DNA from 2 places in the Roseomonas sp. TF40 genome. Region 2 is predicted to be linked to the other one. Evidence: riboswitches for the same ligand, from Rfam matches in the RefSeq annotation. Region 2 holds a riboswitch; the other holds the start of a gene.
The links. A riboswitch is a leader RNA that binds a small molecule or an ion and turns the genes downstream of it on or off. The one in region 2 is predicted to bind glycine.

Region 1 (5,109 bases), on a different contig from region 2:
CCGCACGCGGCGCGGCCACACGCCCTCGAGGAAGGTGCAGATCGCGGCCGGCCGGCCGCACAGCGCGCGCAGGGCGGCGCCGTCGCGCCCATGCACCGGCGTCGGGCAGGCGAGGCCGCGCGCCGCCAGATGCGCCATCAGGTCGAGGAAATAGGGCAGCTCGGTGGGATCGACGCGCTTCTCGTACAGCGTCAGCACATAATCCCCGGCCTCGGTGCGCAGCGCGTAGTTGGAGTTCTCCACCCCCTCCGCGATGCCGCGGAAGGCGAGCAGCCCGCCCAGATCGTAATCGCCCAGGAAGGCGCGCAGCGCCTCGTCCGAGACCTCGGTATAGACCGCCATGATGCCTGCGCTATTCCGCCGCGAGGCCGGCCGGCAGGCGGAAGGTGATGCGCTCTTCCGCCACCACCACCTCCTCCACGTCGAGGTCGAAGCGGGTGCGCAGCTTGGCCAGAACCTCTTCCACCAGCACCTCGGGCGCGCTCGCCCCGGCGGTGAGGCCGAGCACCCTGCAGCCATCGGCGATGGCGGGGTCGAGGTCGGCACCGCGCTGCACCAGCAGGGCCCGCGCCGCGCCGGCGCGCTTCGCGACCTCCGCGAGGCGCACGGAATTGGAGCTGTTCGGCGCCCCGACCACGATCACCAGCTCCGCCCCGCGCGCCGCGATGGCCTTCACGGCGGCCTGACGGTTGGTGGTGGCGTAGCAGATGTCCTCCTTCGCCGGGCCAGCGATGTCGGGGAAGCGCGCCTGCAGGATCGCCACGATCTCCGCCGTGTCGTCCACCGAGAGCGTCGTCTGGGTGGTGAAGGCGAGGCCCTGGCCGCTGGGCGGCATGATGGTGCGCGCCTGCTCGGCATCCTCGACCAGCGTCACGGCGCCGGGCGGCAGCTGGCCCATGGTGCCGATCACCTCCGGATGGCCGGCATGGCCGATCAGCAGCGTGTGCAGCCCCTTGCCGAAATGGCGCTCGGCCTCGCGGTGCACCTTGCTGACCAGCGGGCAGGTGGCGTCGAGGGCGAACATCCTGCGCTCGGCGGCCTCGGCGGGGACGGATTTCGGCACGCCATGGGCGCTGAACACCACGGGCTGGCCGTCATCGGGAATCTCGGACAATTCCTCGACGAAGATCGCACCCTGGCGTTCCAGGCTCTCCACCACGAAGCGGTTGTGGACGATCTCGTGGCGGACATAGACCGGCTTGCCGTGGCGCTTCAGCGCCTCCTCCACGATCTTGATGGCGCGGTCCACGCCGGCGCAGAAGCCGCGCGGGCCGGCGAGCAGCACGGTAAGCCGGGGTTTGTCGGCAGGCGCGGCGGTCATGGAAGCGATCCGGTTCTCTGGTCGGCGCCCAGGGGTGGCCCTGCGCCTGTGGCAATGCGATAGACCACGGATAGGGTGGCCCTGGGGCCATCCTACCGGCCAGGGCCGCAGCTTCAAAGGGGACAGGTGGGCGCCATGACGATCCCGCAACGCCACATGGCCATTCTCGGCGCAGTGCTGGCGCTGGGCGCCTGTTCCTCGGCGCCCTCCGGCCCGCTGGGCTCCACCCAGGCGCCCTGCCCGCGAATCGCCATCCTGGCCGATGGCGCGGACATGACCGTCTTCCGCACGGGCGGCGTGCGGGACCTGACGGCAATGGTGCTGGATGCGCGGCTCACCGGCTTCGACGCCACCTGCGACTATACGGGCCGGGACCGCACCGCGCTCTCCGTGCGCATCACCCCCCGCTTCGAGGCCGAGCGCGGCCCCGCCGCGGAGAGCCGCGCCGCGGAGCTGCCCTGGTTCGTCGCGCTGAGCGATGTGGGGGACACCACGCTGCTCGACCGGCAGGCCTTCACCACGCGCCTGACCTTCCCCACCAACGTGCCGCGACTCGTCGGCCCCGGCGCAACGGCGCGGGTGAACGTGCCGCTGGGCGAGGGCGTGCGGGCGGTGGACTACGCCATCCGCATCTCTTTCCAGCTCACGCCCGAGCAATTGGCGCATAATCGGGCGCGCGGGCCGCGCTGAAGGGGATTTTCCAACCCTGCCACGGTTGCGCGGCGCGGGGGGCTGGGTCATATCCCGGGTCCCGCTGACACCGCGCGGGAGAGAGCGGGTGGTCCCCTCGGGGATGCATCCGCCGCCGAAGGCGCAACCGGCCCCCGGAAACGCTCAGGCAGAAGGGCCGCGCGGAGAGGGACCTCTGGAAAGCCCGCACCCCGAACGGGGCGTGGCACCGAAGGAGAAAGGCGCCAGCGCAGGAACCACGGTTCCGCCGCGTTTCGGCCGCTGAATCTCTCAGGTTCCGGGACAGAGGGGGGCCACGGAGACGTCCCGCGCCATTGTGGCGTGGGCGAGCCTTTGGGGGCACCGTGGCCGGACCTGTCAGCGACGAGCACCTGCTCGAAACCCCGCTTGCCGCGCTGCATCGCAGCCTGGGCGCCCGCATGGTGCCCTTCGCGGGCTATGCAATGCCGGTGCAATACGCGCCCGGCATCATGGCCGAGCACCTGCACACCCGCGCCGCGGCCGGGCTGTTCGACGTCTCCCATATGGGCCAAGCCGAGCTGGTCGGCACGGGCGCGGCCGCGGCGCTCGAGGCGCTGACGCCGGCCGATGTGCAGGCGCTCAAGCCCGGGCGGCAGCGCTACGGGCTGCTGATGACCGAATCGGGCGGCATCCTGGACGATTTCATGGTCGCCAACATGGGCGACCGGCTGTTCCTGGTGCTCAACGCCTCCCGCAAGCACCTGGACATCCCCGCCATCGAATCCGTGCTGCCCGCCGGGGTCACGCTGCGACCGCTGCCCGACCGCGCGCTGATCGCCCTCCAGGGCCCGGGCGCGGTGCCGGCCATCGCCACGCTGGCGCCGGGCATCGCCGCGCTGAGCTTCATGGGGGTGGGTGAGTTCGACATCGCCGGCGTGCCGGCCCTCGTCTCGCGCAGCGGCTACACGGGCGAGGATGGCGTGGAGATCTCCGTGCCCGCCGAGCAGGCCGAGATGCTGGCCAAGGCGCTGCTCGCCCTGCCGGGCGTGCTGCCGGCAGGGCTCGGCGCGCGCGATTCGCTGCGGCTGGAGGCGGGGCTGTGCCTCTACGGCAATGACCTCGATGAGGGCACGAGCCCGGTCGAGGCGAACCTGGTGTGGACCATCGGCAAGCGGCGCCGCATGGCCTGGGATTTCCGCGGCGCCGAGCGCGTGCGCAGCGAACTCGACAACGGCCCGAAGCGGCTGCGCGTGGGCATCCAGCCCGAGGGGCGCCAGCCGGCGCGCGGGCATACGCCGATCGAGGTCGATGGCGCCGCGGTGGGGGAGATCACCTCCGGCGGCTTCGGCCCCTCCGCCAATGCACCCGTCGCCATGGGCTATGTCGCGCGCAGCAGCGCCGCCGATGGCACCGTTTTGTCACTGATGGTGCGCGGCAAGGCCCTGCCGGGCCGTGTCGCCCCGCTTCCCTTCATCCCCCACCGCTACGCCCGCTGAGGAGTGACCCCGATGGCCGAACTGCGCTTCACCAAGGACCATGAATGGGTGCGCCTCGAGGGCGGCACCGCCACCATCGGCATCACCGACCATGCGCAGAACGCGCTGGGCGACGTGGTCTTCGTCGACCTGCCGGAAGTGGGCCGCGAGGTGGCGGAGGCCGAGGCCTGCGCCGTGGTCGAGAGCGTGAAAGCGGCCTCCGACGTCTATGCGCCGGTGGCGGGGAAGATCTCCGCGGTGAACGGCGCGCTGGCCGATGATCCGTCGCTGATCAACTCGGCCCCGACCGGCGAGGGCTGGTTCTTCAAGATGGAGGGCGTCGATCCCGCCGCCGTTGCCGCGCTGATGAGCGAATCCGACTACGCGGCCTTCGTGGAGACGCTGGCATGAGCGCGCTGCGTGAACTGACGGCGCTCGAGGACAAGGGCGAATTCGCGCGCCGCCATATCGGGCCTTCGGAAGCCGAGATCGCGGCGATGCTGAAGGTGGTCGGCGCCGAGAGCCTCGATGCGCTGACCGCGCGCACCGTGCCCGCCGCCATCCGCAGCGCGCAGGCCCTGCCGCTGCCGCCCGCGGTGACGGAGGCCGAGGTGATCGCGGAGCTGCGCGGCCTCGCCGCGAAGAACCGCGCCGACATCAAGTCGCTGATCGGCATGGGCTATCACGGCACGCTGACGCCGCCGGTGATCCTGCGCAACATCCTCGAGAATCCCGGCTGGTACACGGCCTATACGCCCTATCAGGCGGAACTCGCGCAGGGGCGCCTCGAGGCCCTGCTGAACTTCCAGACGCTGGTCACGGACCTCACCGGCCTGCCGGTGGCCAATGCCTCGCTGCTCGATGAGGCGACGGCGGCGGCGGAAGCCGTGACGCTCGCCCATGCCGCGACGCGCGGGAAGTCGGACACGCTGCTGCTCGCATCGGACCTGCACCCGCAGACCCGCGCGGTGGTGGTGGCGCGGGCCGAGCCGCTGGGCATCGAAGTCGTTGTCGCGCCGCCTGCGGAAATCGTTGCGGCGGCCGCCGCGAAGAAGCCCTTCGCGCTGCTGCTGCAATATCCGGGCAGCACCGGCCAGGTGCGCGACCTGACGCGCGAGATCGCGGCCGTGCATGGCGTGGGTGGCCTCGCCATCGTCGCCGCCGATCCGCTCTCCCTCGTGTTGCTGACGCCGCCGGGCGAGATGGGCGCGGATGTGGTCGTGGGCTCGACCCAGCGCTTCGGCGTGCCGATGGGCTATGGCGGGCCGCACGCCGCCTATATGGCGGTGAAGGACGCCTATAAGCGCCTGATGCCGGGCCGCCTGGTGGGTGTTTCCATCGACGCCGCCGGCCAGCCCGCGATGCGCCTCGCGCTGCAGACGCGCGAGCAGCATATCCGGCGCGAGAAGGCGACCTCCAACATCTGCACTGCGCAGGTGCTGCTTGCCGTGATGGCGAGCATGTATGCCGTGTGGCATGGCCCCGAGGGATTGTCCCGAATTGCGCGGCGCGTGGCGCTGCAGGCCCGCCTTCTCGCCGGGGCGGCGATGCGCGCCGGCTTCACGCTGGCGCATCGCGACTTCTTCGACACCATCGCGATCGAGGCGGGGGCGAAGGCCGAGGCGCTGATCGCCAGCGCGCTGAAGCGCGGCTTCAACCTCG
Region 2 (5,109 bases):
CGCTACGCGTTCGCGCGCGCCCCCACCAGCGCGGCCACCGCATCGGCCGTTGCGGCGGAGAGCGTCCAGCCCAGATGCCCGTGGCCGGTGTTGTAGAACACCCGCGGGCTGCGTCCGCGCGCCACGCGCGGCATCATGTCCGGCATCATCGGCCGCAGGCCTGCCCAGGGCACCGCGTGGCGCGTGCTCATGCCCGGGAAATGCGCGCGGCACCAGGCGACGAGCGGGGCGATGCGCTCGGCGCGGATGTCGCGGTTGTAGCCGTTGAACTCGGCCGTGCCCGCCACGCGGAACCGCCGCGCGCCGAGCCGGCTGGTGACGATCTTCGCCTTGTCGTCGAGCAGGCTGACCCAGGGCGCGGCGGCCTGGTCGGCCGGGTCGTCGAGCTGCACGGTGATGGAGTAGCCCTTCACCGGATAGACATTGATCCGGTCGCCCAGCGCCTCGCCCAGCCGGCGGGACATCACCCCCCCGCAGACCACGACCTTGTCGAAGCGGTGCGTCTCACGCGGGTGCGGCGCGCCATCGGCCGTCGGCTCGGTCGAGCGGCACACCACCGCGACGCCCTGCGCGCCCGCATCGGCGGCGAGCACCTCCGTTGAATAGCGCATCGTCACGCCGTGCCGCGCGCAGGCCAGCGCGAGCCCGTTGGTGAATTTGTGGATGTCGCCGGTGAAGTCGGATGGCGTGTAGAAGCCGCCATAGATGTCGCCCTGCAGCGCCGGCTCAATCGAGCGGATCTCGGCGGGCGTGACCGCGCGGCGCTCGAGCCCGCCCTTGGCGAGCAGCGCCGTGACGCGCGCGGCCGCGTCGAACTCCGCCTTGGTCGCGTAGAAATGCAGGATGCCGCGATCCTCGGCGTCGAAGTCGATGCCCTCTTCCTCGGCCATGCGGCGCAGATGCTGGCGCGCCTCGATCGCCAGGCGCGCGGTGGTGATCGTGTTCTCCTCGTGGCGCGGGATCGCGGCGACGAACTCCGCCATCCAGGAGAGCTTGTGCCAGGAGGGCTTCGGGCTCACCAGCAGGGGGGCACCGGGCGAGACCATCCACTTCAGGCCCTTCAGCACGGTGGACCAGCTGTTCCAGACCTCGGCATTCGAGGCCGAGAGCTGTCCGCCATTGGCGAAGGACGTCTCCATCGCCGCATAGGGGTGGCGGTCGAAGACCGTCACCGCATGGCCGCGGCGGGCCAGGTTGTAGGCGGTTGTGATGCCGGTGATGCCGGCGCCGATCACGGCGACCGAATCGCGTTCAGAACGGGACATGCGCATTCTCCTCCCGCGCGCCCCGCGCGGGTTCGAATGCCCCCTCTGTCATTGGCCTGAGAGCATCATCGTGCCCCCTCGCGGGGCAGCGACTTACACCGTCGGCGGGAGCGGCTGCTCCACTTTCCAGAGTTCCAGTTTCAGCGCGGTACGTGAGCCTGAGAGTTTCCGGGGCGGTTGCTCCTTCGGCGCCACACCGGCCGCGATGCCGATGCGGACTCTCCCGCAAAATCTTCATGCCGACGATGCGGCATGCACGTCAAGCGGATTGCGTCATGCCATCGTGTCCGACAGAGCGATGTTGTCGAGAAGACGCACCGTGCCGAGCCGTGCGGCCGCGAGCAGCCGCATCGGTGTGGCCGGCATCATCGCCTCCAGCGGGCGCAGCGTCTCGGCCGCGACCAGCGCGAGATAGTCGGGCGCGAAGCCGGCATGACGCAGCGCGGCTTCCTCCTCGGCCAGCACGGCGCGCACCGTTCCGCCCGCGCCGATCCGCGCCGCGGCGCGGCGCAGCGCGGCATGAAGCTGTGGCGCGGTCGCACGCTCGGCAGGCGCGAGGAAACGGTTGCGCGAGGAGAGCGCGAGGCCGTCCGGTTCGCGCATCGTCGGCACGGACAGAATGCGGATCGGGATGTCGAGGTCGCGCGCGGCGCGACGCACGACCTGCAATTGCTGCCAGTCCTTCTCGCCGAAGGCGGCGACATCGGCGCCCGTCTGCAGGAAGAGCTTGGTGCAGACCGTGGCGACGCCGGCGAAATGGCCCGGCCGCGCCGCGCCCTCGAAGCCTTCGGAGACGCCGCGCACCTCGACGGAGGTGGCGTTGCCCGCCGGGTACATCGCCTCGACCGTCGGCAGCCAGGCCAGGTCACAACCCGCGCCCCGCAGCTTCGCGAGGTCGCCCGCCTCGTCGCGCGGATAGCGCGCGAGATCCTCATTCGGTCCGAACTGCGTCGGGTTCACGAAGATCGAGGCAATGACGACATCGGCCGCCGCGCGCGCCGCGGCGATCAGCGACAGATGGCCCTCATGCAGCGCGCCCATCGTCGGCACCAGCGCCACGCGCGCCCCATCGGCGCGCCATCGGGCCAGTGCCGCGCGCAACGCCGGGATCGCGCGATGGATCAGCATCGCCGCGTCATTCCGGCCGGATGCCGGTGCGCCGGACGAAGGCGCCCCAGGTCGCCGTCTCCGCCGCCAGCAGGCGCGCCAGCGAGTCCGCGCTGCCTGCCATCGGCTCCGCGCCGATCCGCGCGAAACGCTCGGCGATCGCCGCATCGTCGAGCAGCCGGGTCAGCAGCGCCGATAGCGGGGCGCGCGCCGGCTCCGGCAGGGCGCGCGGCGCGACCATGGCGAACCAGGGGTCCACGGCAAAGCCGGCCACCCCGGCCTCGGCCATCGTCGGCAAGTCCGGGAAGGCGGCGATGCGGCGGGAGGTGGTGACGGCCAGCGCGACGAGCCGGCCGGAGGCGATGTGCGGACCGGCGGAGGTGACGCTGTCGAACATCATGTCCACGCGCCCGGCGACGAGGTCCGTCACCGCCGGTCCCGAACCGCGATAGGGCACATGCTCCAGCGCGAGGCCGGCGAGATCGGCGAAAAGCGCGCCGGCCAGGTGGATGGAGGTGCCGCTGCCGGCGGAGGCGTAGGTCAGCGCGCCCGGCCGCCGGCGGGCCTCGGCGACAAGGTCGCCGACACTGCGCCAGGGCCGTGCCGCGGGAACAACCAGGACGTTCGGCACCACGGCGACCGGTCCGACCGGGACGAAGTCGGCCTCCGCATAGGGCAGGCGCGGATAGAGCGCCGCGTTCACGGCATGGGCGATCGAGACCATCAGCAGCGTATGGCCGTCATTGGCCTGGGCCGCCAGCCCGGTGCCGGTCGTGCCGCCGGCGCCGGGGCGGTTCTCCACCACCACCGGCTGGCCCAGCGCCTCGGCCATCGGGGTGGCGAGCAGGCGCGCCATGGCGTCGATCGCCCCGCCCGGCGGGAAGGGAACGATCAGGCGCAGCGGCCGCTCCGGCCAGGGGCGCGCGGGCTGTGCCAGGGCGGGCAGCGGCAGGCCACCCGCCAGCGCCAGCAGGGTGCGGCGGCGCATCACGGCGTCGCTCTCCCGCTGGCATCCGCCACCAGGGGCGGCGGCGATCCGGACGCAGGAAGGCGCCATCACGCGGCTCTCCGCACCACGATCTGCGGCAGGCCCAGGATCCGGCGCGCGGTCGCGGCGTCTGCCACGGGGCGGCCGGCCTCCGCGGCCAGTTCGGCGGTGCGCCGCACCAGCGCGGCGTTGGAGGGGGCCAGCGTGTGGCGGTCGAGGCGCACGTTGTCCTCGAGCCCGGTGCGCACATGGCCGCCGCGTGCCAGCGCCCAGCGCGCCACGGTGAACTGGTCGCGCCCGATGCCGGCCGCCGTCCAGGTCGCGCCGGGCAGGATCTCGCGCATCAGCCCGAGCTTGAAGTCGAGGATATCCTCGCGCGGCGGCAGGGCGTGCTTCACGCCGAAGACGAACTGCACATGCGGCGGCGGCAGGATCAGCCCTTCGTCCACGAGCATGCGCGTGTTGGTCAGCATGGCGAGGTCGAACACCTCGATCTCCGGCTTCACGCCCAGGTCGCGCATCGTCGTGGCGAGGCTGCGCACGAAGTCGGGCGGGTTCTCATAGACGATGGTGGGGAAGTTCACGCTGCCCGTGGCGAGGCTCGCCATGTCCGGCCGCAGGTGCAGCATCGCGCCGCGGGCCTCCAGCGCGCGGCCGCGGCCGCCGGTGGAGAACTGCACGATGATATCCGGGCAGTGGCGGCGGATGCCCTCCTGGAAGGCGGCGAACTTCGCGGAGTCGCTGCTCGGCGTCTCGTCCTCGTTGCGGACATGCACATGCACCAGGCTGGCGCCGGCCTCGTAGGCGGCGTGGGTGCTCTCGATCTGCTCCGTGACGGTCACGGGCAGGGCCGGGTTGTCCTTCTTGCGCGGCACGGATCCGGTGATCGCGACGGCAATGATGCAGGGGGTGGTCATCGTTTCTCTCCGGTCAGACGCCAAGGCAGCGATGCATGAGGTCCTCGTCGGCGCGCAGCGCCGCGGGCGGGCCGTCGAACACCACCGCGCCCTTCACGAGGATCACGGAGCGGTCCACGAGCGAGAGGATGGAGGCCACCGTCTTGTCGACGACGATGGTCGCGATCCCGGTCTCGCGGATCGCGGCGATCACGCGCCAGATCTCGTCGCGGATCAGCGGCGCCAGGCCCTCGGTCGCCTCGTCCAGGATCAGCAGGCGCGGGTTGGTCATCAGCGCGCGGCCGATGGCCAGCATCTGCTGCTCGCCGCCCGAAAGCTGGTCGCCGCGGTTGGTGAGGCGTTCCTTCAGGCGCGGAAAGGTGTCCAGCACCCGCTCCTCCGTCCAGTGACGCGACCCGTCGACGCCGGGGCGCGCGGCGAGGCGCAGATTCTCCGGCACGGTGAGGCTGGCGAAGACGCCGCGCCCTTCCGGCACCACCGCGATACCGCGGCGGATGCGACGGAACGGCGCCTCACGCGAGATGTCCTCGCCGTCCATCGCCACGCGGCCGCCGCGCAGCGGCAGCAGGCCGAGCATGGTGCGCAGCAGCGTGGTCTTGCCCATGCCGTTGCGCCCCATCAGCCCCACGGCCTCGCCGCGGCGGACGGCGAAATCCACGCCGTGCAGCACCATGCCGGTGCCATAGCCGGCCTTCACGGACCCGGCTTCGAGAATCGCGGTGCTCATGCGGCATGCCCCAGATAGGCGTCGCGCACCGACGCCGCGTTGCGGATGTGATCCGGCGTGCCGTTCTCCAGCACGCGCCCGTCCACCATCACGGTGACCCGGTCG

Region 1: another riboswitch for glycine. It lies ahead of gcvT (glycine cleavage system aminomethyltransferase GcvT); the one in region 2 lies ahead of AC2D9U_RS22235 (D-amino acid dehydrogenase).

Annotation. Positions count from the first base shown of each region.
Region 1 covers NZ_JBXVVR010000002.1:785,367-790,475, reverse strand. Annotated here, with positions in the region: gene AC2D9U_RS09765 (homoserine kinase) at 1-342, opposite strand, end outside; gene ispH (4-hydroxy-3-methylbut-2-enyl diphosphate reductase) at 353-1,321, opposite strand; gene AC2D9U_RS09755 (hypothetical protein) at 1,457-2,011, shown strand; glycine riboswitch at 2,077-2,181, shown strand; glycine riboswitch at 2,184-2,300, shown strand; gene gcvT (glycine cleavage system aminomethyltransferase GcvT) at 2,356-3,468, shown strand; gene gcvH (glycine cleavage system protein GcvH) at 3,481-3,858, shown strand; gene gcvP (aminomethyl-transferring glycine dehydrogenase) at 3,855-5,109, shown strand, end outside.
Region 2 covers NZ_JBXVVR010000010.1:79,277-84,385, reverse strand. Annotated here, with positions in the region: gene AC2D9U_RS22235 (D-amino acid dehydrogenase) at 3-1,265, opposite strand; glycine riboswitch at 1,402-1,501, opposite strand; gene panC (pantoate--beta-alanine ligase) at 1,539-2,393, opposite strand; gene AC2D9U_RS22225 (tripartite tricarboxylate transporter substrate-binding protein) at 2,401-3,360, opposite strand; gene AC2D9U_RS22220 (3-oxoadipate:acetyl-CoA acetyltransferase) at 3,429-4,277, opposite strand; gene AC2D9U_RS22215 (ABC transporter ATP-binding protein) at 4,291-5,004, opposite strand; gene AC2D9U_RS22210 (ABC transporter ATP-binding protein) at 5,001-5,109, opposite strand, start outside.